3 regions of the Pseudomonas sp. NY8896 genome follow, and region 1 is predicted to be linked to each of the others. Evidence: predicted binding sites of a transcription regulator. Region 1 holds the regulator's gene; each other region holds the start of a gene.

Region 1 (7,290 bases):
TGGCCCCGGACATGCCCGGGGTGCCCTGCAGCATCTTGCCCAGTGGCTTGATTACCACTTCTTCCTGGCCCACCAGTTGATCGACGACAAAGCCGATGCGTTGGGTGCCGACCGACAGGATCACCACATGGCCCTCGTGCTGCTCTTCGTGCACCTGGCCCTGGACCAGCCAGCGCTTGAGGTAGAACAGCGGCAGCGCCTTGTCGCGCACGATCACCACTTCCTGGCCGTCGACCACGTTGGTGCGCGACAGGTCGAGGTGGAAGATCTCATTGACGTTGACCAGCGGGAAGGCAAACGCCTGGTTGCCCAGCATCACCATCAGGGTGGGCATGATCGCCAGGGTCAGCGGCACCTTGATGACGATCTTCGAGCCCTGGCCCTTGGCCGAGAAGATGTTGATCGAACCGTTGAGCTGGGAAATCTTGGTCTTCACCACGTCCATGCCCACGCCACGGCCGGACACGTCGGAAATCTCAGTCTTGGTCGAGAAGCCTGGGGCGAAGATCAGGTTGTAGCAGTCCGACTCGCTCAACCGCTCGGCGGCGTCCTTGTCCATCAGGCCCTTTTCCACGGCCTTGGCACGCAGGATGTTGGGGTCCATGCCCTTGCCGTCGTCCGAGATCGACAACAGGATGTGGTCGCCTTCCTGTTCGGCCGACAGCACTACGCGGCCAGTGCGCGCCTTGCCGGAAGCTTCACGCTCATCGGGCATCTCGATACCGTGGTCGACAGCGTTGCGCACCAAGTGCACCAGCGGGTCGGCCAGGGCCTCGACCAGGTTCTTGTCCAGGTCGGTCTCTTCGCCGACCAGCTCCAGGTTGATCTCTTTCTTCAGTTGGCGAGCCAGGTCGCGAACCAGCCGTGGGAAGCGGCCGAAGACTTTCTTGATCGGCTGCATGCGGGTTTTCATCACCGCGGTCTGCAGGTCGGCGGTGACCACATCGAGGTTGGACACGGCCTTGGACATGGCCTCGTCACCGCTGTTCAGGCCCAGGCGCACCAGGCGGTTACGCACCAGCACCAGTTCGCCGACCATGTTCATGATCTCGTCCAGGCGTGCGGTATCGACGCGCACGGTGGTTTCCGCTTCGCTGACGGCATGCTTGTCGGCGGTCGGCGCCGGTGCGCGCGGTGCTGCGGCAGGTTTGCTGGCCGGCGCTGGCGCGGCGGCGGGCTTGGCCACCGGCTGGCTGGTGGCCTTGGCGGCAGCCGGCGCTTGCACCTTGGCCGCAGCCGGCGTCTCGACAGCGGCAACGTCACCACCGAACTTGCCCTTGCCATGCAACTGGTCCAGCAGGGCCTCGAACTCGTGCTCGCTGATTTCATCGCTGGTGGCGCTGTTGTCGGCCACGGCAGGCGCCGGCGCCTTGACGGCAGGCAAGGCGTCAGCCTGGAAAGTACCCTTGCCATGCAGCTGGTCGAGCAGCGATTCGAATTCGGCGTCGGTGATTTCGTCACTGAGCGCTTCGGCGCTGACGGCAGCCGGCGGCACAGCAACCTCGGCACTGAACTGGCCTTTGCCGTGCAACTGGTCGAGCAGCGATTCGAACTCGGCGTCGGTGATTTCGTCACCGGCACCACTGACGGCCTCGCCCTGCATCTGTTCATCGGCCGCCGCTTGCGCCTTGACCGCATCGAGCGAATCGAGCAGCTGCTCGAACTCGCTGTCGGTGATGTCCTGCTGTTGCTCCTCGGCCTCTGCCGGCTCCGCAACCGCCACCTCGGCAACGGGCGCCGGCGCTGCAACAGCTTCGGCCCCACCAGGTTCGGCCAGGCGCGACAACGCGGCCAGCAACTCAGGGGTGGCGGGCGTGACTTCGGCACGCTCGCGCACCTGGCCAAACATGCTGTTGACCGTATCCAGTGCCTCGAGCACCACATCCATCAGTTCCGCATCGACCCGGCGCTCACCTTTGCGCAGGACGTCGAACACGTTCTCGGCGATATGGCAGCACTCCACCAGCTCGTTCAGCTGGAGGAAGCCGGCGCCCCCTTTTACAGTGTGGAAACCGCGAAAGATCGCATTGAGCAGGTCGGCATCGTCGGGCCGGCTTTCCAGCTCGACCAGTTGCTCGGACAGTTGCTCAAGAATTTCGCCGGCTTCTACCAGGAAATCCTGGAGGATTTCTTCATCGGCGCCGAAGCTCATCAAACGTGCTCCTTAAAAACCCAGGCTGGACAGCAGATCATCGACATCGTCCTGACCGGACACGACGTCTTCACGCTTATCGGCATGAATCTGCGGACCTTCACCCCGAGTCGGATGTTTTTCTCGATCTTTTTCTGCGCGCAATTGATCGTGGTCATGCTGAATGCCTGCAAAACGATCAACTTGGCTGGCCATCAGCACCAGTTTCAGCAGGTTGCTTTCCACTTCGGTTACCAGGCTGGTAACGCGTTTGATCACCTGGCCGGTCAGGTCCTGATAGTCCTGAGCCAGCAAAATGTCGTTGAGGTGGCCGGCGACCTTGCGGTTACCTTCGGCGCTGTGCGTCAGGAAACTGTCGACACGCTTGACCAGGTCACGGAATTCCGGCGCAGCCACTTCGCGGCGCATGAAGCGTTGCCAGTCGGTACTCAAGGCCTTGGCCTCGCTTGCCAGGTCGTTGAGCACCGGGGTGCTTTCCTCGACCAGGTCCATGGTGCGGTTGGCCGCGCCTTCGGTCAGCTTGACCACGTACGACAAGCGCTCGGTGGCGTCGGTAATCTGCGACACCTCCTCAGCCTGCGGCATGGTCGGGTCGATCTGGAAACTGACGATGGCGCTGTGCAGCTCGCGGGTCAGCTTGCCCACTTCCTGGTACAGGCCGCGATCGCGGGTTTGGTTCAGCTCGTGAATCAGCTGCACCGCCTCGCCGAAACGGCCCCGCTCCAGGCTTTCGACCAACTCCTGGGCATGCTTCTTCAGGGTCGATTCGAACTCGCCCAAAGAGGTTTGTGATGAATCCATGGCGCGCCCCCTGACGTGACTCAGCCGTTGACGCGTTCGAAGATCTTCTCGATCTTTTCTTTGAGCACCTGAGCGGTGAACGGCTTGACCACGTAACCATTGACGCCGGCCTGGGCCGCTTCGATGATCTGGTCGCGCTTGGCTTCGGCGGTCACCATCAGTACCGGCATGCTTTTCAGCTTTTCGCTGGCACGCACTTTACGCAGCAGGTCGATGCCGGACATGCCCGGCATGTTCCAGTCGGTCACCAGGAAGTCGTAGTGGCCGTTCTCCAGCATCGGCAGCGCCGTGGTGCCGTCATCGGCCTCTTCGGTGTTGGTGAAGCCCAGGTCACGCAACAGGTTCTTGATGATCCGCCGCATCGTCGAAAAGTCGTCAACGATGAGGATTTTCATGTTCTTGTCCAATTAGACCTCCAAGCAGTCTCAAACGCGCTCGGCCTACCGAGCACGCACTCATTCAATTCGGTACAACGTGGAAAACGACTGCAACGAAAGCGGGCTCAACGTGCCCGCCATTCCCCCAGGCGGCTGCGCAGGCGCGCGGCACACTGGCTGTGCAACTGGCTGACCCGCGACTCGCTGACACCCAGTACCTCGCCGATTTCCTTGAGGTTCAGCTCTTCGTCGTAGTACAGCGCCAGCACCAGGCGCTCACGCTCCGGCAGGTTGGCGATCGCCTCGGTCAGGGCAACCTGGAAGCGCTCGTCTTCCAGGCCACGCGCAGGTTCGACCTGGCCACTGGCGCCATCCTCATGCAGCCCTTCGTGCTCGCCGTCCTGCAACAGGTCGTCGAAGCTGAACAGGCGGCTGCCCAGGGTATCGTTCAAGATCCCGTAGTAATCATCGAGACTCAATTGGAGTTCGGCAGCAACTTCATGATCTTTAGCGTCACGGCCAGTTCTAGCCTCAACCGCACGCATTGCGTCACTGACCATACGAGTGTTGCGGTGTACCGAACGCGGCGCCCAATCGCCTTTGCGCACTTCGTCCAGCATGGCCCCGCGGATGCGGATGCCGGCGTAGGTTTCAAAGCTGGCGCCCTTGCTGGCGTCGTACTTGTTGGCCACTTCCAGCAGGCCGATCATGCCGGCCTGGATCAGGTCCTCGACCTGGACGTTGGCCGGCAAGCGCGCCAACAAGTGGTAAGCGATGCGCTTGACCAGCGGGGCGTAGCGTTCGATCAGCTCGTACTGGGCGTCTTTCGCCGCCCGGCTGTACATCTTGAAGCCGCTGGCGTTCATAGCACGGGTCCCGCGCTGGTGGGTTGCACCAGACGCTCGACAAAGAACTCCAGGTGGCCGCGCGGGTTGGCCGGCAGCGGCCAGCTGTCGACCTTTTGCGCAATCGCCTTGAAGGCCAGCGCACACTTGGAGCGAGGGAAGGCTTCGTAGACGGCGCGCTGTTTCTGCACCGCCTTGCGCACGCACTCGTCGTACGGCACGGCGCCCACGTACTGCAGGGCAACGTCAAGGAAGCGGTCGGTGACTTTGGTCAGCTTGGCGAACAGGTTGCGCCCTTCTTGCGGGCTCTGCGCCATGTTGGCCAACACACGGAAACGGTTCATGCCGTAGTCGCGGTTGAGCAGCTTGATCAGGGCGTAAGCGTCGGTGATCGAGGTAGGCTCATCGCACACCACCAGCAGGACTTCCTGGGCGGCGCGAACGAAACTGACCACCGACTCGCCGATACCCGCAGCGGTATCGATCACCAGCACATCGAGGTTGTCGCCGATTTCACTGAACGCCTGGATCAGCCCGGCATGCTGGGCCGGGGCCAGGTGCACCATGCTCTGGGTACCCGACGCTGCCGGCACGATGCGCACACCGCCAGGGCCCTGCAGCATCACATCACGCAGCTCGCAGCGCCCTTCGATGACATCGGCCAGGGTACGTTTGGGGGTAAGGCCCAGCAACACGTCGACATTGGCCAGGCCCAGGTCGGCGTCCAGCAGCATGACCCTGCGGCCAAGCTCGGCCAGCGCCAGGGACAAGTTCACTGAAACGTTAGTCTTGCCGACGCCACCTTTGCCGCCGGTCACGGCGATCACCTGTACGGGATGCATGCTACCCATGTCTGTTCTTTACCTTGTCTCGCTGGGACTCAGGCCACACGTAGGGCAATTCTGCGTGCCCCTTGGCATAGCTACTTTGCACACGCTTCATGCTCAACCCGCTCGCCGTGGGTTGTGATAGAGATCAGCGAACATGTCGGCCATGGCCTCTTCGCTGGGCTCGTCCTGCTGCTGCACATTTACCGCGCGGGTGACCAGTTGGTGGCCCCGCGGCAGGTGCAGGTCGTCAGGAATGCGCGGGCCATCGGTAAGGTAGGCCACGGGCAGTTCATGACTGATGGCAAGGCTCAGCACGTCGCCAAGGCTTGCCGTTTCATCGAGTTTGGTCAGGATGCAGCCGGCCAGGCCACAACGCTTGTAGCTGTGGTAGGCAGCGGTCAGCACCTGCTTCTGGCTAGTGGTAGCCAGCACCAGGTAATTCTTAGCGGCGATGCCACGCCCGGCCAGGGTTTCCAGCTGCATGCGCAGCGCCGGGTCGCTGGCCTGCAGGCCGGCGGTATCGATCAGCACCACGCGCTTGCGCAGCAACGGCTCCAGCGCGGCTGCCAGCGACTGGCCTGGGTCGACGTAGGTCACCGGCACATTGAGAATGCGACCGAGGGTCTTGAGCTGCTCCTGAGCGCCGATACGGAAGCTGTCCATGCTCACCAGCGCCAGGTTCTGCGCGCCGTACTTGAGCACGTAGCGCGCAGCCAGCTTGGCCAGGGTGGTGGTCTTGCCCATGCCGGCCGGGCCGACCATGGCGATGACCCCGCCCTCTTCGATCGGCTCGATTTCAGGAATCTCGATCATCCGTGCCAGGTGCGCCAGCAGCATGCGCCAAGCCTGGCGCGGCTCTTCGATCTCGGCGGTGAGGTCCAGCAGCTCGCGGGCGATAGGCCCGGACAAGCCGATGCGCTGCAGGCGGCGCCAAAGGTTGGCCTGCTGCGGCTTGCTGCCCTGCAACTGGGTCCAGGCCAGCGAGCCGAGCTGCACTTCCAGCAGCTCGCGCAGGCCCGACAGCTCGGAGCGCATGGCATCGAACAGGCGCGGGTCGACCGGTGCGGCAGCCGGCGCAGCGGCAACCTCAGGGGTATCGACGTGCGGCTCGATCAACGGTTCGGCAGCGGTCAACGACTGCCCGGCGAACAATTGGCGGTTGTTGTCGCTGCTGTCCTGACGGTGGTCCAGCTCGGCCTGGGCAGTGGCGATGCGCGTATGGGTCTTGCGCAGCTCTTCTTCCAGCTCGGCGTTGGGCACGCGCGGGGCCAGGGCGGACAGCTTGTAGTCCAGCGCGGCCGTCAGTTCGACACCACCGGCAATGCGGCGGTTGCCTATGATCGCGGCATCGGCGCCCAGCTCGTCACGGACCAGCTTCATGGCCTGACGCATATCGGCGGCGAAAAATCGCTTAACTTGCATTATCCACTACCTCAGCCGTTAGGGCCCACGGTGGCAACGATGGTGACTTGCTTGTTGTCCGGTATTTCCTGATACGCCAGAACATGCAAATTCGGTACAGCCAGGCGACCGAAACGCGACAGCATGGCGCGGATCGGGCCGGCGACCAGCAGGATGGCCGGCTGGCCCTGCATTTCCTGGCGCTGGGCCGCTTCGATCAGCGAACGTTGCAGCTTCTCGGCCATGCTCGGTTCCAGAAGAACACCCTCTTCCTGACCCTGCCCGGCCCTTTGCAGACTATTGAGCAAAATCTGTTCCAACCTTGGCTCCAAGGTAATCACTGGCAGCTCCGACTCAACGCCGACAATGCTTTGCACGATGGCGCGACACAATCCGACGCGCACCACCGCCACCAGCGCGGCGGTATCTTGACTCTTGCCGGCGTTGTTCGCGATGGCCTCGGCAATACTGCGAATATCGCGCACTGGCACCTGTTCCGACAACAGCGCTTGCAGCACCTTGAGCAGCCCCGACAAGGAAATGACACCCGGCACCAGCTCTTCTGCCAGTTTAGGCGATGCTTTGGCCAGCACCTGCAGCAACTGCTGAACCTCTTCGTGGCCGATCAGCTCGTGGCAATGCTTCTGCAAGATCTGGTTGAGGTGAGTGGCCACCACGGTGCTTGCGTCGACCACGGTGTAGCCCAGCGACTGCGCCTGCGAGCGCTGCCCAACGTCAATCCACACGGCTTCCAGGCCAAACGCCGGGTCGCGCGCAGCAATACCGTTGAGGGTGCCGAACACTTGCCCTGGGTTGATCGCCAGTTCGCGGTCCGGGTAGATCTCGGCCTCGGCCAGGATCACCCCCATCAGGGTCAGGCGATA
Region 2 (7,290 bases), 910 kb from region 1:
ACATCACCGGCATGGCGTTGCTGCGCTGGGTGCAGCTGGATATCGAGCAATTGGGCGCGCTGGGCCTGGTTCAGGTCACGGTAGTCAATCAACTGCACAGCGCTGCTCCCACGAGGCCGCATGCCGCGCGGCGCAGAATCGGCAGTATATCGCGACATTGATTACCGCTCACCGAGCATGCTGGTATGATGCGCGGCTTTTTTCCTCCCCACACAAAACCACGGCAACCGGTACGGTCTGTGCTTTGCTGATGGGGTCGATACATTCATGGCGCCGGGGGCGCCTTGGGGAGCGGGCATGCTGGAAAGGCTGTTTCAACTAAAAGCACACAACACCAACGTGCGCACCGAGATTCTTGCGGGCGTTACCACCTTCCTGGCCATGGCCTACATCCTGTTCGTCAACCCGAGCATCCTCGGCGAGACCGGCATGGACAAAGGGGCGATCTTCGTCGCCACCTGTCTGGCTGCAGCCATCGGTTCCACCACCATGGGCCTGATCGCCAACTACCCGATTGCCCTGGCACCGGGCATGGGCCTGAACGCGTTCTTCACCTACACCGTGGTGCTGCACATGGGCCACACCTGGCAGGTGGCGCTGGGGGCGGTGTTCCTGTCGGCGGTGATGTTCTTCCTGCTGTCGATCTTCCGCATCCGCGAATGGATCGTGAACAGTATCCCGTTGCCGCTGCGTTCGGCGATTGCCGCCGGTATCGGCCTGTTCCTCGCGCTGATCGCCCTGCATAACGCTGGCATCGTCGTCGATAATCCGGCCACTCTGGTGGGCCTGGGCGACCTCAAGCAACCCGCACCGATCCTCGCCACCCTGGGTTTCTTCCTGATCGTCGGCCTGGAATCGCTGAAAGTGCGCGGCGCCGTGTTGATCGGCATCCTGGCGGTGACCATCGCCTCGATCGTGATGGGCGTGACGCCGTTCGGTGGCATCGTCTCCATGCCGCCGTCGCTGGCCCCAACCTTCTTGCAGCTGGACATCGCTGGCGCGCTGGACGTCGGCCTGGTCAGCGTGATTTTCGCCTTCCTGTTCGTCGACCTGTTCGACAACTCCGGCACCTTGATCGGCGTGGCCAAGCGCGCCGGGCTGATGGGCAAGGACGGCCACATGCCGAAGATGGGCCGCGCCCTGATCGCCGACAGCACCGCCGCCATGGCCGGTTCGCTGCTGGGCACCTCGACCACCACCAGCTACATCGAATCCGCTGCGGGCGTGAGTGCCGGTGGCCGCACCGGCCTGACCGCCATCGTGGTGGCCGTGCTGTTCCTGCTGGCGTTGTTCTTCGCCCCGCTGGCCGGTAGCGTACCGGCATTCGCCACCGCCCCGGCCCTGCTGTTCGTCGCAGTGCTGATGGCCTCTGGCCTGGCGGAAATAAACTGGGACGATGTCACCGAAGCCGCACCGGTGGTGGTGACCGCCCTGGCCATGCCGCTGACCTACTCGATCGCCAACGGCATTGCCTTCGGCTTCATCTCCTGGACCGCCGTCAAGCTGATTTCCGGCCGCCACCGCGACCTGAACCCGGCCCTGGTGATCCTTTCCATCCTGTTCGTCATCAAGCTGGGCTGGTTCAACGCATGAGTGCTGCTTTCGACCCCTCCTCCTACGCCACCCAGCTGGACGCCAAGGTGGCCCGGCTGCGCGAGCTGCTGGCGCCGTTCGGCGCGCCGGAGCCGGCCGTTTTCGACTCGCCGCGCGAGCACTACCGCCTGCGCGCCGAATTCCGCCTGTGGCGCGAGGATGGCCAGCGCCACTATGCCATGTTTGCCCAGGGCGATAAGCACAAGGCGATCTTGATCGACGATTTCCCCATTGCCAGCCAGCGCATCAATGCCCTGATGCCGCGCCTGAAGGCGGCTTGGCAGGCCAGCGAGGAACTGGGCAACCGCCTGTTCCAGGTGGAGTTCCTCACCACCCTGGCTGGCGATGCGATGATCACGATGTGCTACCACCGCCCGCTGGACGAGGCATGGGAAGTGGAAGCGCGGCAACTGGCTGAAGCGCTGGGCGTAAGCGTCATTGGCCGCTCCAAGGGCAAGCGCCTGGTGATCGGCCGCGACTACGCGATTGAAGAACTCGACGTGGCCGGCCGTGTGTTCAGCTACCGCCAACCGGAAGGCGCGTTCACCCAACCCAACGGTGCGGTGAACCAGAAGATGCTCAGTTGGGCCTTCGAGGCCATCGGTGAGCGTGAGGACGACCTGCTGGAGCTGTACTGCGGCAACGGCAACTTCACCCTGCCGCTGGCTACCCGTGTGCGCCAGGTGCTGGCCACCGAAATCAGCAAGACATCGGTCAATGCCGCGTTGAGCAACCTCGACGAGAACGCTGTGGATAACGTGCGGCTGGTGCGGTTGTCGGCAGAGGAGCTGACCCAGGCGCTGAATGAGGTGCGACCCTTCCGTCGACTGGAAGGCATCGACCTGAAAAGTTATGAGTTCGGTACCGTGTTCGTCGACCCGCCGCGGGCGGGGATGGACCCGGATACCTGCGAGCTGACCCGGCGCTTCGAGCGGATCCTGTACATCTCGTGCAACCCGGAAACGCTGGCGGCAAACATTGCCCAGTTGCAGGACACGCACCGTATCGAGCGGTGTGCGTTGTTTGACCAGTTCCCCTATACCCACCATATGGAGAGCGGGGTTCTACTGGTCAGGCGCTGACCGTCGCACCTTTGGGGCCGCTTTGCGGCCCCAAAGGTTTGAATCAGAAGTCGAAGAAGACTGTCTCCCCTTCCCCCTGAATACGGATATCAAAGCGATATGCCGTCTTCCCATCCACTTCGCAACGCTTGGCAATCAAGGTTTCACGCCGCTGTGGCTGTTCGATCAGGTTGAGCACCGGGCATTTGGCATTGGCCTGGGCCTCATCATCGAAATACAGGCGCGTGTGCAGGTGAATGTTGATGCCACGGGCAAACAGGCTGATGTTGATGTGCGGCGCCATTGGCACGCCAGCAGCGTTGTTCACCACACCCGGCTTGACCGTGTGCAGCGTCCACTCACCGGCATCGAAGGTGGTAGCGGTGCGGCCAAAGCTGTTGAAGGCGTTTTCCAGGTTGTAGGCATCCTGGTACTCGCCGTTGGCATCTGCCTGCCACACTTCCAGGAACGAATCGCGCACCAGGTGGCCGTTACCGTCGTACACCTGGCCGATCAGCAGAATGTGCTCGCCCGGCGCGTCAGGCTTGGCCAGGCGGTTCCAGATTTCCTGGTCGCGGGTCGGGTTGCCGGCCGCTTCCAGGGCCAGGCCGATGTGCACGTAGGGGCCGGCAGTCTGCGAAGGGGTTTCCGGCAGCAGTTCGATTGGCATGGCGGGTTCCTCAGCAGTTTTCGAAGTGGGTCTTGCGCTGGCCACGCAGCACGATGTCGAAGCGGTAGGCCAGGCAGTCCATCGGGTTGGCGTTGCTCATGTCGAGTTTGGCGATCAACTGCTGCACAGCTTCAGGGTTTGCGATCGACTTGACGATCGGGCACATCGGGATCAGCGGGTCACCCTCGAAATACAACTGGGTAATCAGCTTGGTGGCGATCGACGGGCCGCTGATGGCGAAGTGGATGTGCGCCGGGCGCCAGTCGTTGGGGCCATTGCGCCATGGGTACGGGCCCGGCTTGATGGTGCGGAAACTGTAGTAGCCGTCACGGTCGGTCAGGCAGCGGCCAACGCCACCGAAGTTCGGGTCCAGCGGCGCCAGGTAACGGTCGTTCTTGTGGCGATAGCGGCCGCCGGCGTTGGCTTGCCACATCTCTACCAGGGTGTTCGGTACAGGCTTGCCGTACTGATCGACGACACGGCCGGCGACGATGATGCGTTCACCGATCGGCAAGCCACCGTTGTTGAAGTTCAGCAGCAGGTCATGGTCGTGGGTACCGAAGCCCAAGTGGGAAAAGTCCGGACCAGTGGTTTCGCTGATCGACTGCGGAATGCTGACCAGTGCCTGGCGCGGCGAGCGGGCGATGGACGTTTTGTAGTCAGGCGTAAGGGCTTTGGGGTGCCAGTTGCGATCACGGATCACGAAGCGGCTGTTGTCCTGTGCGGGCATGCCGGTTTCCTCTCTTGGAATTATCTGAACGCCTGGGCGTGGCAGGCGGACTTACAGTTTCCGACAGGTCGCGCACGATGAATATTGAAATCAACCACACGAAACATAACCAAATGGTTATGCATAAACACTTTGCCCTGACACTCGCCGCTGTCGTGAACTAATCTTTGTCTTCTTGTTTCACGCTCGGGAGAGCACTCATGGAATGGCGAAAAGGCCGACGCAGCGACAACGTGGTCGATGCCCGAGGCGAGGGTGGCGGTGGCGGCGGCATGCGTTTCGGCGGCGGCAAAGGGCTGGGGCTCGGGGCGATTCTGCTGATCGTCGGTATCGGCTGGCTTACCGGGCAGGACCCGTTGCAGATTCTTGGCCAGCTCACCGGCCAGATGGAACAGCAGCAGCAACAAACGGCGCCCAGTGGTGCGGGCGGCAAGGCGCCGCCGGCCAACGACCAGCAGGCCGATTTCGTCGCCTCGGTACTGGGCGATACCGAAGACACCTGGAAGGCCCTGTTCGCCGAGGCCGGCAAACAATACCGCGACCCCAAGCTGGTGCTGTTCAGCGGCCAGGTCAACTCGGCGTGTGGCTTTGCCTCCGCAGCGGTCGGGCCGTTCTATTGCCCGGCGGACCAGCGGGTGTACCTGGACATGTCGTTCTTCCGCGAAATGGAAACCCGCTTCGCTGCGGCCGGCGACTTTGCCCAGGCTTATGTGATCGCCCACGAAATCGGCCACCACGTGCAGACACTGCTGGGCGTTTCGGCAAAGGTCGATGCCGCACGTCGCAGTGGCCAGCGGATGGAGGGCGACAACGGCTTGCTGGTGCGCCAGGAGTTGCAGGCCGACTGCCTGGCCGGTGTTTGGGCCTACCAGGCCCAAAAGCGCCTGAATTGGCTGGAGCCAGGTGACGTCGAGGAAGCGCTGAATGCGGCCAATGCCATTGGCGATGACCGCCTGCAACAGCAGGGCCGTGGGCGTGTGGTGCCGGACTCCTTCACCCATGGCACTTCGGCGCAGCGGGTGCGCTGGTTCAAGACCGGGTTTGCCGAGGGTGAAGTGAACAGCTGCGATACCTTCAGTGCACGTAACCTCTGACACGGATTGGGGCCGTTTGGCGGCCCCAATCATCCAGTTACAAATCTGCTGAAAAAGCGTTTCAGCTTCCCCCATCATTGCCGATAACTCCTGCACGAGTCAGCGGGCATCCAGAACAACAACGCCTGGCGATCGAAGATCAAAAGAGCGAAATCAACTTCTGGAGAGCGTGCATGAACAGCTGGTTCGCCAACATCAGCGTCAACCTCAAACTCGGCCTGGGCTTCGGCCTTGTGCTGGTCCTCACTGGCCTGCTGGCCCTCACCGGCTGGACCAGCCTGGGCAGCCTGATCGACCGCAGCAACTGGATGGGCGATATCGGCCAGTTGAACAAGGATCTCACTGACCTGCGCATTGCGCGCCTGCAGTACATGATCGCCAACGGCGACGATACTGCCGCCGCCAACACCCAGGCCAAGCTGGACGCCTTCAGCAAGCAGCAAGCCTACCTGGCCACCACGTTCAAAAGCCCGGAAAACATCAAGCTGCTGGGTGAGCTGGGCGACACCATCAGCGCCTACAAGCTTTCGCTGAACAAGATGCGCCAGGGCTACGACGCCACCCGCAGCGCACGCGTTACCATGGACAGCTCGGCCACCCGTGCCGACCAGGCCATGGACGCCCTCAGCCAGGAAGTGATGGCACGCCCCGAGGCGGACAGCGTGCGCCTGGCCCAGTACCAACTGATCAGCAAGGCCCGCCAGCAACTGCTGCAGGTACGCATCGATGTGCGCGGCTACATCGCCGACAACAGCAGCGCCAACGAGCAGGCCGCCCTGCGCCAGCTGGATGCAGCGCTGGCCGACATCGACAACCTCAAGCGCCAGCTGCCCGCCGAAGACGCCCGCCTGCAACAGTTCGAAAGCTCGGTACTGGCTTACCGTGACGCCGTGCGCCAGTTCCGCGATGCGGTCGCCAACATCACCACCTCACGTGCCGAAATGACTGTGCAGGGCGCCGATATCGTCAAGCGAAGCGATGCGCTGTACCAGATCCAGCTGCAGCGCCGTGACATCGAGAGCACCCAGGCCCGCAGCCTGCAGGCCATCGCAACGTTGCTGGCGCTGCTGGTCGGTGTGCTGGCAGCGGTGCTGATCACCCGCCAGATCACTCGCCCGTTGCACGACACCCTGGTGGCCGTGGAGCAGATCGCCAGCGGCGACCTTACCCAGCACATGCGCGTCACCCGCCGCGACGAACTGGGCGTACTGCAGCAAGGCATCGCGCGAATGGGCACTACCTTGCGCGAACTTATCAGTGGCATCCGCGATGGCGTCACCCAAATCGCCAGCGCCGCCGAAGAGCTGTCGGCAGTAACCGAACAGACCAGCGCCGGCGCCAACAGCCAGAAGGTCGAGACCGACCAGGTAGCCACCGCCATGCACGAAATGGCCGCCACCGTTCAGGAAGTGGCGCGCAATGCCGAGCAGGCCTCGCATGCCGCAACCGGTGCCGATGACGAAGCCCGCGCCGGTGACCGCGTGGTGGGCGAGGCGATTGGCCAGATCGAGCGCCTGGCCGAAGACATGCACCGCTCCACCGAGGCCATGACCCTGTTGCAGCAGGAAAGCCAGAAGATCGGTAGCGTGATGGACGTGATCAAGTCAGTGGCCGAACAGACCAACCTGCTGGCACTCAACGCGGCGATCGAGGCGGCGCGCGCCGGCGAGGCCGGGCGTGGCTTTGCCGTGGTCGCCGACGAAGTGCGCGGCCTGGCCCAACGCACGCAGAAGTCCACCGAAGAGATCGAAGAGCTGATTGCCAGCCTGCAGCAGGGTACCCAGCAAGTGGCCAGTGCCATGCAGGGCAGCCGTAGCTTGACCGACAGCAGCGTCGAACTGGCGCGCAAGGCCGGGGCTTCGCTGGAGAGCATCACCAGCACGGTGTCGAGCATTCAGTCGATGAACCAGCAGATTGCCGCGGCGGCAGAGCAGCAGAGTGCGGTGGCTGAAGAGATCAGCCGCAGCATTCTGAATGTACGTGATGTGTCGGAGCAGACGGCGGCGGCCAGTGACGAGACGGCGTCGGCGAGCGTTGAGCTGGCGCGGTTGGGTGGGCAGTTGCAGACACTGGTCAGCCAGTTCCGCGTCTGACTTGAAGCCCCTGGGGCCGCTTAGCGGCCCATCGCGACGCAAGGCCGCT
Region 3 (7,290 bases), 1.9 Mb from region 1:
ATCGACTCGCCGGGTATTCGTGAGTTCGGCCTTGGCCACGTCAGCCGCGACGACGTGGAAGATGGCTTCATCGAGTTCCGTGACCTGTTCGGTACATGCCGTTTCCGCGACTGCAAGCATGACCGAGAACCGGGCTGTGCGTTGCTCAAGGCCCTGGACGAGGGGCGTATCAAGCCGCAGCGCATGAACAGCTACCGCTCGATCATCGCCAGCCTCACAGAAGACAGCTACTGACTGGGCGGCGGGCCAGAGCAATCTGTAGGATTTATTACCGAGCCGTGTAGGACGGCTCTGGTTTCGCCGTCATCTATTGCCCACACGTCCGCTTTCCCTGATGGTCATGGCTTCTATCAGGGAGGGTAACCGCCATGCCGGTTCTTATCAGCTACCGCCACGAAGTGCGGCTCGACGCCTTTATTCTCAACGAGCGCCTGCTGCTCGAAGGCATCCCCACCCAAGTGGTGCAGTTGGACTGCGACGGGCAAACCCATGACGACCTGTATGGCAGTTTCTGCCAGCAGATGAACGATGCCACCCACTGGATCGGAGTATTGCCGACCGATACCAACGACGCCTGGTGGACCGCCTGGCTGCTGGGGGCGGCAGCGATTACCTGCCGGCGAGTGAGTTTCTTCCGCAAAGGTTCAGGCGCACTGCCGGTTTGCCTGAGCAAATGGCCGGCCATGCGCGAACGTACGCATATCGACCTGTTCGTGCGGGCTTATCATGACGAACGCATGTTCGAGCGAGCCATGACACTGCCGCCGGGGCGCGGCTCTTGCACTGACAGGGATAATGCAGCCTTCTTTCATGCTGATCTCAAGGCCAAGATCAGGCGGGGGTTCTGACGGAGATGCAGCCGCAAACACCGGCTACGCCGGTGATCGCGAACCCCCTGGATGTTGAGCAAGACAGTTGTGCCCGCGAAATGCCGGGCTTACTGGTCCTTGGCCTCATCCATCTTCAACGTACCATCCTCGAAGATGTTCAGTTTCTGGCGCAGTTCGCGCGGCTGCATCGGTGCCTGTTCGGCCTCGCCACCCGTCCCCGATGCAGCTGGCGCGGCCGGTGCCGAAGCCCCTGGCGCAGCGTCATTGGCTGGCGGTGCGGCAGGCGGGGCGGCCGGTGCCTCCGGCGCTCCCTGCTCACCCTCGATGTTGCGCTGGGCCTTCTTGGTCAGCACGATGATGTCGATGCGGCGGTTGACCGGGTTGAACGGGTCCTTGCGGTCGAACAGCGACGACGAGGCGTAGCCCACCACCCGCGCCACCTGGCCGTCCGGGTAACCACCGGCCACCAGCGCACGACGTGCGGCGTTGGCGCGGTTGGCCGACAGCTCCCAGTTACCGAACTCGCCGGTGCCGGCATACGGCTTGGCATCGGTGTGGCCGCTGATGCTGATCTTGTTCGGCACCGCCTTGATGGTGTCGGCCATGGCCAGCAGGATGTCTTCGAAGTACGGCTGCAGGCGCGCACTGCCAATGTCGAACATTGGCCGGTTCTCGGCGTCCATGATCTGGATACGCAGGCCGTCCTGGGTGATCTCGAACAGAATCTGGTCCTTGAACTTCTGCAACTGCGGGTTCTCTTCCACCTTGTTCTGCAGTTCTTGCAGCAGCAGTTCCAGGCGCTCACGCTCCACCTGCTCGGCCATGGTCTCGACCTGGTCCTTGCTCAGTTGGGTGGTGGACTCTTGCGTCGGTTCGGCCTTCACTTCCGGGTTGATGGTCTTTTCCGGTGCCAGCTCAGGCGAGCCGCCCAGGTCGATGACGTAGGGCGTGCCGCTTTCCGAAAAGCCGATCGGGTCTTTGAAGTAGCCGGCAATAGCGATCTTCTGTTCTGGCGTGGCCGTGGACATCAGCCACAGCACCAGGAAGAACGCCATCATCGCCGTGGCGAAGTCGGCGAAGGCGATTTTCCAGGCGCCGCCGTGGTGGCCGCCGCCAAAGCGCTTGACGCGCTTGACGATAATGGGCTGGTTGTTTTCCATGACTCAGCGACCGCGAACCGCTTGTTCCAGTTCGGCGAAGCTTGGGCGGTGCTTGGGGTACAGCACCTTGCGCCCGAACTCGACCGCCAACGAAGGCGGCATGCCCGAGGCAGAGGCCACCAGCGAAGCCTTGATCGATTCGTACAGGTTCAGCTCTTCCTTGGCGTCGTGCTCCAGGCACTTGGCCAACGGGCCGAAGAAGCCGTAGGCCGCCAGAATACCGAAGAAGGTACCGACCAGCGCCGCACCCACGTGCATGCCGATGGCCGCCTGGTCACCTTCGCCCAGCGAGGCCATGGTCACCACGATACCCAGTACCGCCGCGACGATGCCGAAGCCCGGCATGCCGTCGGCGATGCCGGTCACCGCGTGCGACGGGTGCTCCAGCTCTTCTTTCATGCTCAGCAGTTCCATGTCGAACAGGCCCTCGAGCTCGTGCGGGGCCATGTTGCCGGTAGACATGATGCGCAGGTAGTCGCAGACGAACGCAGTCATGCGTTCATCGGCCAGTACCGTCGGGTACTTGGCGAAAATCGGGCTGGCGGCGGCGTCCTCGATGTCGGCCTCGATGGCCATCATGCCTTCGCGACGGCTCTTGTTGAGGATCTCGTACACCAGGCCCAACACCTCCAGATAGAAGGCATGACTGAAGCGCGAGCCGAACATTTTCATCGACTTCTTGATGACGTGCATGGTCATGTGGCCAGGGTTGGCCTGCAGGAACGCACCAAAGGCCGCACCGCCAATGATCAGTACTTCGAACGGCTGGATCAGCGCTGCGATTTTGCCGTGGGAGAGCACGTAGCCGCCGAGCACGCTCGCGAATACGACGATGATGCCGATAATTTTAGCCATAGGTTCAAAGCACTTGCTGTCGTGGTCAGGGGAAGAGACGGGAGCTTTAAAACTCTTCTTCTACTTATCGGCAGAACTGCGCCAGACTATAGCCACTCAATGCGAAAAGCCAGTTCGGACTGATGTCAAAATGCCAATTGAAACCAAGGTGCCCGCTCAGGCCCCGCGTACGTTAGAGGCCTGGGTAAAGCTGCTCGAGAGTGTTCGCATCCCCGTGCCGAAGCACAGCTACGACCGGGTCATGGCCGCCATAAACGATAGCCGCCGCTCGCTGCGCGATATCGCCGAACTGATGCAGGACAGCCCGGCACTGGTGCTGTCGGTGATGCGCGAAGCCAATCACCCCACCAATGCCAGCCTGGCCGAGCCCGCCGAAAGCCTGGAAGTCGCACTCAACCGTCTGGGCCTGGAGCGCAGCGAACAGCTGCTCAGACGCCTGCCAGCGTTGCCTGTGGAAGAAATCCCGCCGGTACTGTGCCAGTTCCAGATGATCAGCCAGCACGCCGCACAGCAGGCCAGCGGTCTGTTCGCCAGCCGCCTGGCACGGCTCTGGCAAGAAATTCACTGGGGCAGCCTGCTGTTCCTTTCGCCACTGTGGCCGCTGGCGCTGGCCTACCCCAAGTTGCTCGATACCTGGGAGTTGCGGGTAATCCACAAGGGGGAGGACGCAGCAGGGGTGGAGGAAGAACTGTTTGGCGTGCGCATCATGGCGCTGTGCCAGACCATGGCCGAGTACTGGCGCCTGCCACAATGGGTCACCCAGGGTTACCGCCTGCTGCTGGAAGAACGCGATCAACTGGCCCAGGTGCTGAACATCGCCCGCGACGAAGACCTGCTCAGCCAGCAGCACCGCCTGGACGCCGAGCCCGGCCTGCGGCGCTGGTTCAACCAGCCGGCCAATACCGTGTTGCTGGCCAACAACCTGGCCCTGGCAGCACAGGTCGGCTGGGACAACCCACACTTGCTGCGCTGGCAACTGCTGACTGCGTTGTACCTGCAGACCTCGCTGGAAGACGTGCAGCAGCAGGTGCACCAGCAGGCCGCTGCCAGCGCCCGCCGCCACGCCCGACATGCCTTGTTCCATCCGGCAGAAGCGTTGATCTGGCCGTGGCACCAACGCCGCCCGCACCCGGACATGCTGGCCCCGCCACCGCCCAGCAGCGACGACCTGGCACGCTGGCGCACACTGTGCCAGGACCTGCTGGCCCAACCCAGCCCGTTCACCAACACCGTGCACCTGGCCACCCAGGCCCGCGAGGCCCTGCTGGCCTGCGGCATGCAACGCATCATGCTGTTGAGCCTGGACAAGGCCAGTGACTACCTGCGCGTACAGCAGATTGCCGGCCTGCCCAAGGAAGCCGGGGCTTTGGCCCTGCAGGTGTCGCAGAACAAGCTGCTGCAAAAGCTGATGAGCCAGGCTGGGCAACTGCGCATAACCCCGGAAAACCACAGCCAGTTTTCGGCCCTGCTGCCCGCCCCGCTGCGTGCCTTGTTCCGCAGCGAGCATGTACTGCTGCGTTCATTGGCGGTGAACGACCAGGTGCTGATGCTGCTGGTGGCCGACCAGGGCTGTCGGCCCTTGGCCGATATCAGCGTGCAAGCTGTCGGCAAGACCGCGCAATGCATCGAGCGCGCCCTGTCGGTGTTTGCCAACCGCAAGGGCTGAGCCTTGCGCTACAATCGCCCCTCTTTCCACACTGGAGACCGTGGATGACTGACTTTTCCGGCCTGCCCCTGGTGATCGAAGCTGCAGACCTGCTGCCACGCCTGGATTCGCCGCAGCTGATCCTGGTCGACCTGAGCAGCGCCAACCGCTATGTCAGCGGGCATATCCCCGGCGCACGCTTTGTCGAAGGCAAGCGCACCCAGCTTGGCCAGCCACCCGCGCCCGGCCTGCTGCCGGCCCTGGGCGAACTGGAAAAACTGTTCAGCGAACTCGGCCATCGCGACGACGCCGTGTATGTGGTGTACGACGATGAAGGCGGCGGCTGGGCGGGGCGTTTCATCTGGCTGCTCGATGTGATCGGGCACAAGGGCTACCACTACCTCAATGGCGGTATCCAGGCCTGGCCGGCAGATACGCTGTCCACTGAAGTGCCCGCCAGCGGCAACACCCCGGTACGCCTGCGTATCGACAGCGCCCCCACGGCCACGCGCGAGTACCTGCAAAGCCGCCTGGGCGCCGATGACCTGGTCATCTGGGACGCGCGCGGCCCGCAGGAATTCAGTGGCGAGAAAGTGCTGGCAGCCAAGGGCGGCCACATCCCCGGTGCGATCAACTTCGAGTGGACCGCCGGCATGGACCTCAACGACCACCTGCGCATTCGCCAGGACATCGCCGACGTCCTGCTGGAGCTGGGCATCACACCGGACAAGGAAGTGATCACCCATTGCCAGACCCACCGCCGCTCCGGCTTCACTTATCTGGTGGCCAAGGCCCTCGGCTACCCACGCGTCAAGGCTTACGCCGGCTCGTGGAGCGAATGGGGCAACCACCCGGACACGCCTGTAGAAGTTTAAGGAACCTGCATGAAATCCCGTTTGTTCATCATCAGCCAGTACCTGCTGCCGCACCACCTGCTGTCGCGACTGGCCGGCTGCGTCGCCGAGTGCCGCGCACGCTGGTTCAAAAATGCCTTCACTGCCTGGTTCGCCAAGCGCTATCAGGTCAACATGAGCGAAGCGCTGGTCGAAGACCTGAGCGCGTACGAGCATTTCAACGCGTTCTTCACCCGCGCCCTGAAGCCAGGCGCCCGCCCGCTGGACGAAACCCCGGGCGCCATCCTGTGCCCGGCCGACGGTGCTGTCAGCCAGCTCGGCCCGATCGAGCACGGCCGCATCTTCCAGGCCAAAGGCCACGGTTTCAGCGCGCAAGAGCTGCTGGGCGGTGACCCGGCCATGGCCGCGCCGTTCATGGGCGGCGAGTTCGCCACCATTTACCTGTCGCCCAAGGACTACCACCGCGTGCACATGCCGCTGGCCGGCACCCTGCGTGAAATGGTCTATGTGCCGGGCCGCCTGTTCTCGGTCAACCAGACCACCGCAGAGAACGTTCCCGAGCTGTTCGCTCGCAACGAGCGTGTGGTCTGCCTGTTCGATACCGAACGTGGGCCAATGGCTGTGGTGCTGGTTGGCGCGATGATCGTTGCCTCGATCGAAACCGTATGGGCCGGGCTGGTCACGCCGCCAAAGCGTGAGCTGAAAACCTTCCGTTACGACGAAGCCAGCCGCGCGCCGATCCATCTGGAAAAGGGCGCCGAGCTGGGCCGCTTCAAGCTGGGCTCGACCGCCATCGTGCTGTTCGGGCCGGAGCAGGTGAGGTGGGCTGAAAGCCTGGGTGCTGGTTCTGCAGTGCGCATGGGGCAACTGCTGGCAGAGCCTGTACAGGCTTGACTGCGGTTTTTGCTTTGAAGTGGCTGGCGCGGTTTATTTAGCGCCTGTGAGATCGAGCGCCACCCGCGCGGCGCTCGATCTCACAGGCACTGAAGATACAACGACAAACTAGCCGCGCGCGTCGCGGTCGCGTAGGCCCAGCAGGTACAGCACGCCATCCAACCCCAGGGTAGAAATAGCCTGCTTGGCCGATTGGCGCACCAGCGGCTTGGCACGGAACGCGACACCCAGCCCAGCCAGCGACAGCATCGGCAGGTCGTTGGCACCATCCCCCACGGCAATGGTCTGCTCCAGCTGCAAGCCTTCTTCGTTGGCCAGCTTTTGCAACAGCTCGGCTTTGCGCTGGGCGTCGACGATCGGCTCTACCGCCACCCCGGTCACCTTGCCATCGACCACTTCCAGCTCGTTGGCGAACACATAGTCGATACCCAGGCGCGCCTGCACCTGGCGGGCGAAGTAGGTAAAGCCACCGGACAGGATCGCAGTCTTGTAACCCAGGCGCTTGAGCTCGGCGAACAGGTTTTCGGCACCCTCGGTCAGGCGCAGCGAGGCACCGATTTCGTCCAGCACCCCCACATCCAGGCCCTTGAGCAGCGCCATGCGCTCCTTGAAACTGGCGCGGAAATCCAGCTCCCCGCGCATGGCACGCTCGGTGATCGCCGCGACCTGCTCGCCCACACCGGCCGCCTTGGCCAGCTCGTCGATGACTTCAGCCTCAATCAGCGTGGAATCCATGTCGAACACCGCCAGGCGGCGGTTGCGGCGGAACAGGTCGTCTTTCTGGAAGGCGATGTCGATGCTCAGCGCTTCAGCCAAGGCAAAGAAATCGGCACGCAGGGCCTGGGCATCGCTCGGTACGCCGCGCACGGAAATCTCGACGGCTGCCTTGCCCTTGTCGGTTTCGGCATCCAGCGCCACACGGGCCGACAGGCGCTCGATGCGCTCGATGGTCAGGCCGTACTGGCTGATCACCGCACTCACCCGCTGCAACTGCTCGGGGGTGATCTTGCGGCTGAGCAGCGTAACGATGTGGCGCGCTTCGCCATGGCCAT

What was found. Region 1 encodes FliA, which starts transcription of late flagellar genes. Its sites were predicted from a motif close to CTAAAGTTTNNNNNNNNNNNGCCGNTAA; they were not measured.
Region 2: the regulator FliA is predicted to act here: its motif matches at 5,208-5,235, upstream of Q9451_RS06460 (methyl-accepting chemotaxis protein).
Region 3: the regulator FliA is predicted to act here: its motif matches at 2,910-2,937, upstream of motA (flagellar motor stator protein MotA).

Annotation. Positions count from the first base shown of each region.
Region 1 covers NZ_CP132350.1:2,369,138-2,376,427, reverse strand. Annotated here, with positions in the region: gene Q9451_RS10675 (chemotaxis protein CheA) at 1-2,152, opposite strand, end outside; gene Q9451_RS10670 (protein phosphatase CheZ) at 2,165-2,953, opposite strand; gene Q9451_RS10665 (chemotaxis response regulator CheY) at 2,974-3,348, opposite strand; gene fliA (RNA polymerase sigma factor FliA) at 3,456-4,196, opposite strand; gene fleN (flagellar synthesis regulator FleN) at 4,193-5,026, opposite strand; gene flhF (flagellar biosynthesis protein FlhF) at 5,120-6,427, opposite strand; gene flhA (flagellar biosynthesis protein FlhA) at 6,439-7,290, opposite strand, start outside.
Region 2 covers NZ_CP132350.1:1,462,791-1,470,080, reverse strand. Annotated here, with positions in the region: gene Q9451_RS06490 (GNAT family N-acetyltransferase) at 1-98, opposite strand, end outside; gene Q9451_RS06485 (NCS2 family permease) at 298-1,593, shown strand; gene trmA (tRNA (uridine(54)-C5)-methyltransferase TrmA) at 1,590-2,675, shown strand; gene pcaG (protocatechuate 3,4-dioxygenase subunit alpha) at 2,719-3,324, opposite strand; gene pcaH (protocatechuate 3,4-dioxygenase subunit beta) at 3,335-4,054, opposite strand; gene Q9451_RS06465 (neutral zinc metallopeptidase) at 4,255-5,148, shown strand; gene Q9451_RS06460 (methyl-accepting chemotaxis protein) at 5,322-7,241, shown strand.
Region 3 covers NZ_CP132350.1:466,086-473,375, reverse strand. Annotated here, with positions in the region: gene rsgA (small ribosomal subunit biogenesis GTPase RsgA) at 1-234, shown strand, start outside; gene Q9451_RS02050 (hypothetical protein) at 369-848, shown strand; gene motB (flagellar motor protein MotB) at 938-1,990, opposite strand; gene motA (flagellar motor stator protein MotA) at 1,994-2,845, opposite strand; gene Q9451_RS02035 (HDOD domain-containing protein) at 2,976-4,511, shown strand; gene Q9451_RS02030 (rhodanese-like domain-containing protein) at 4,556-5,365, shown strand; gene asd (archaetidylserine decarboxylase) at 5,375-6,238, shown strand; gene serB (phosphoserine phosphatase SerB) at 6,347-7,290, opposite strand, start outside.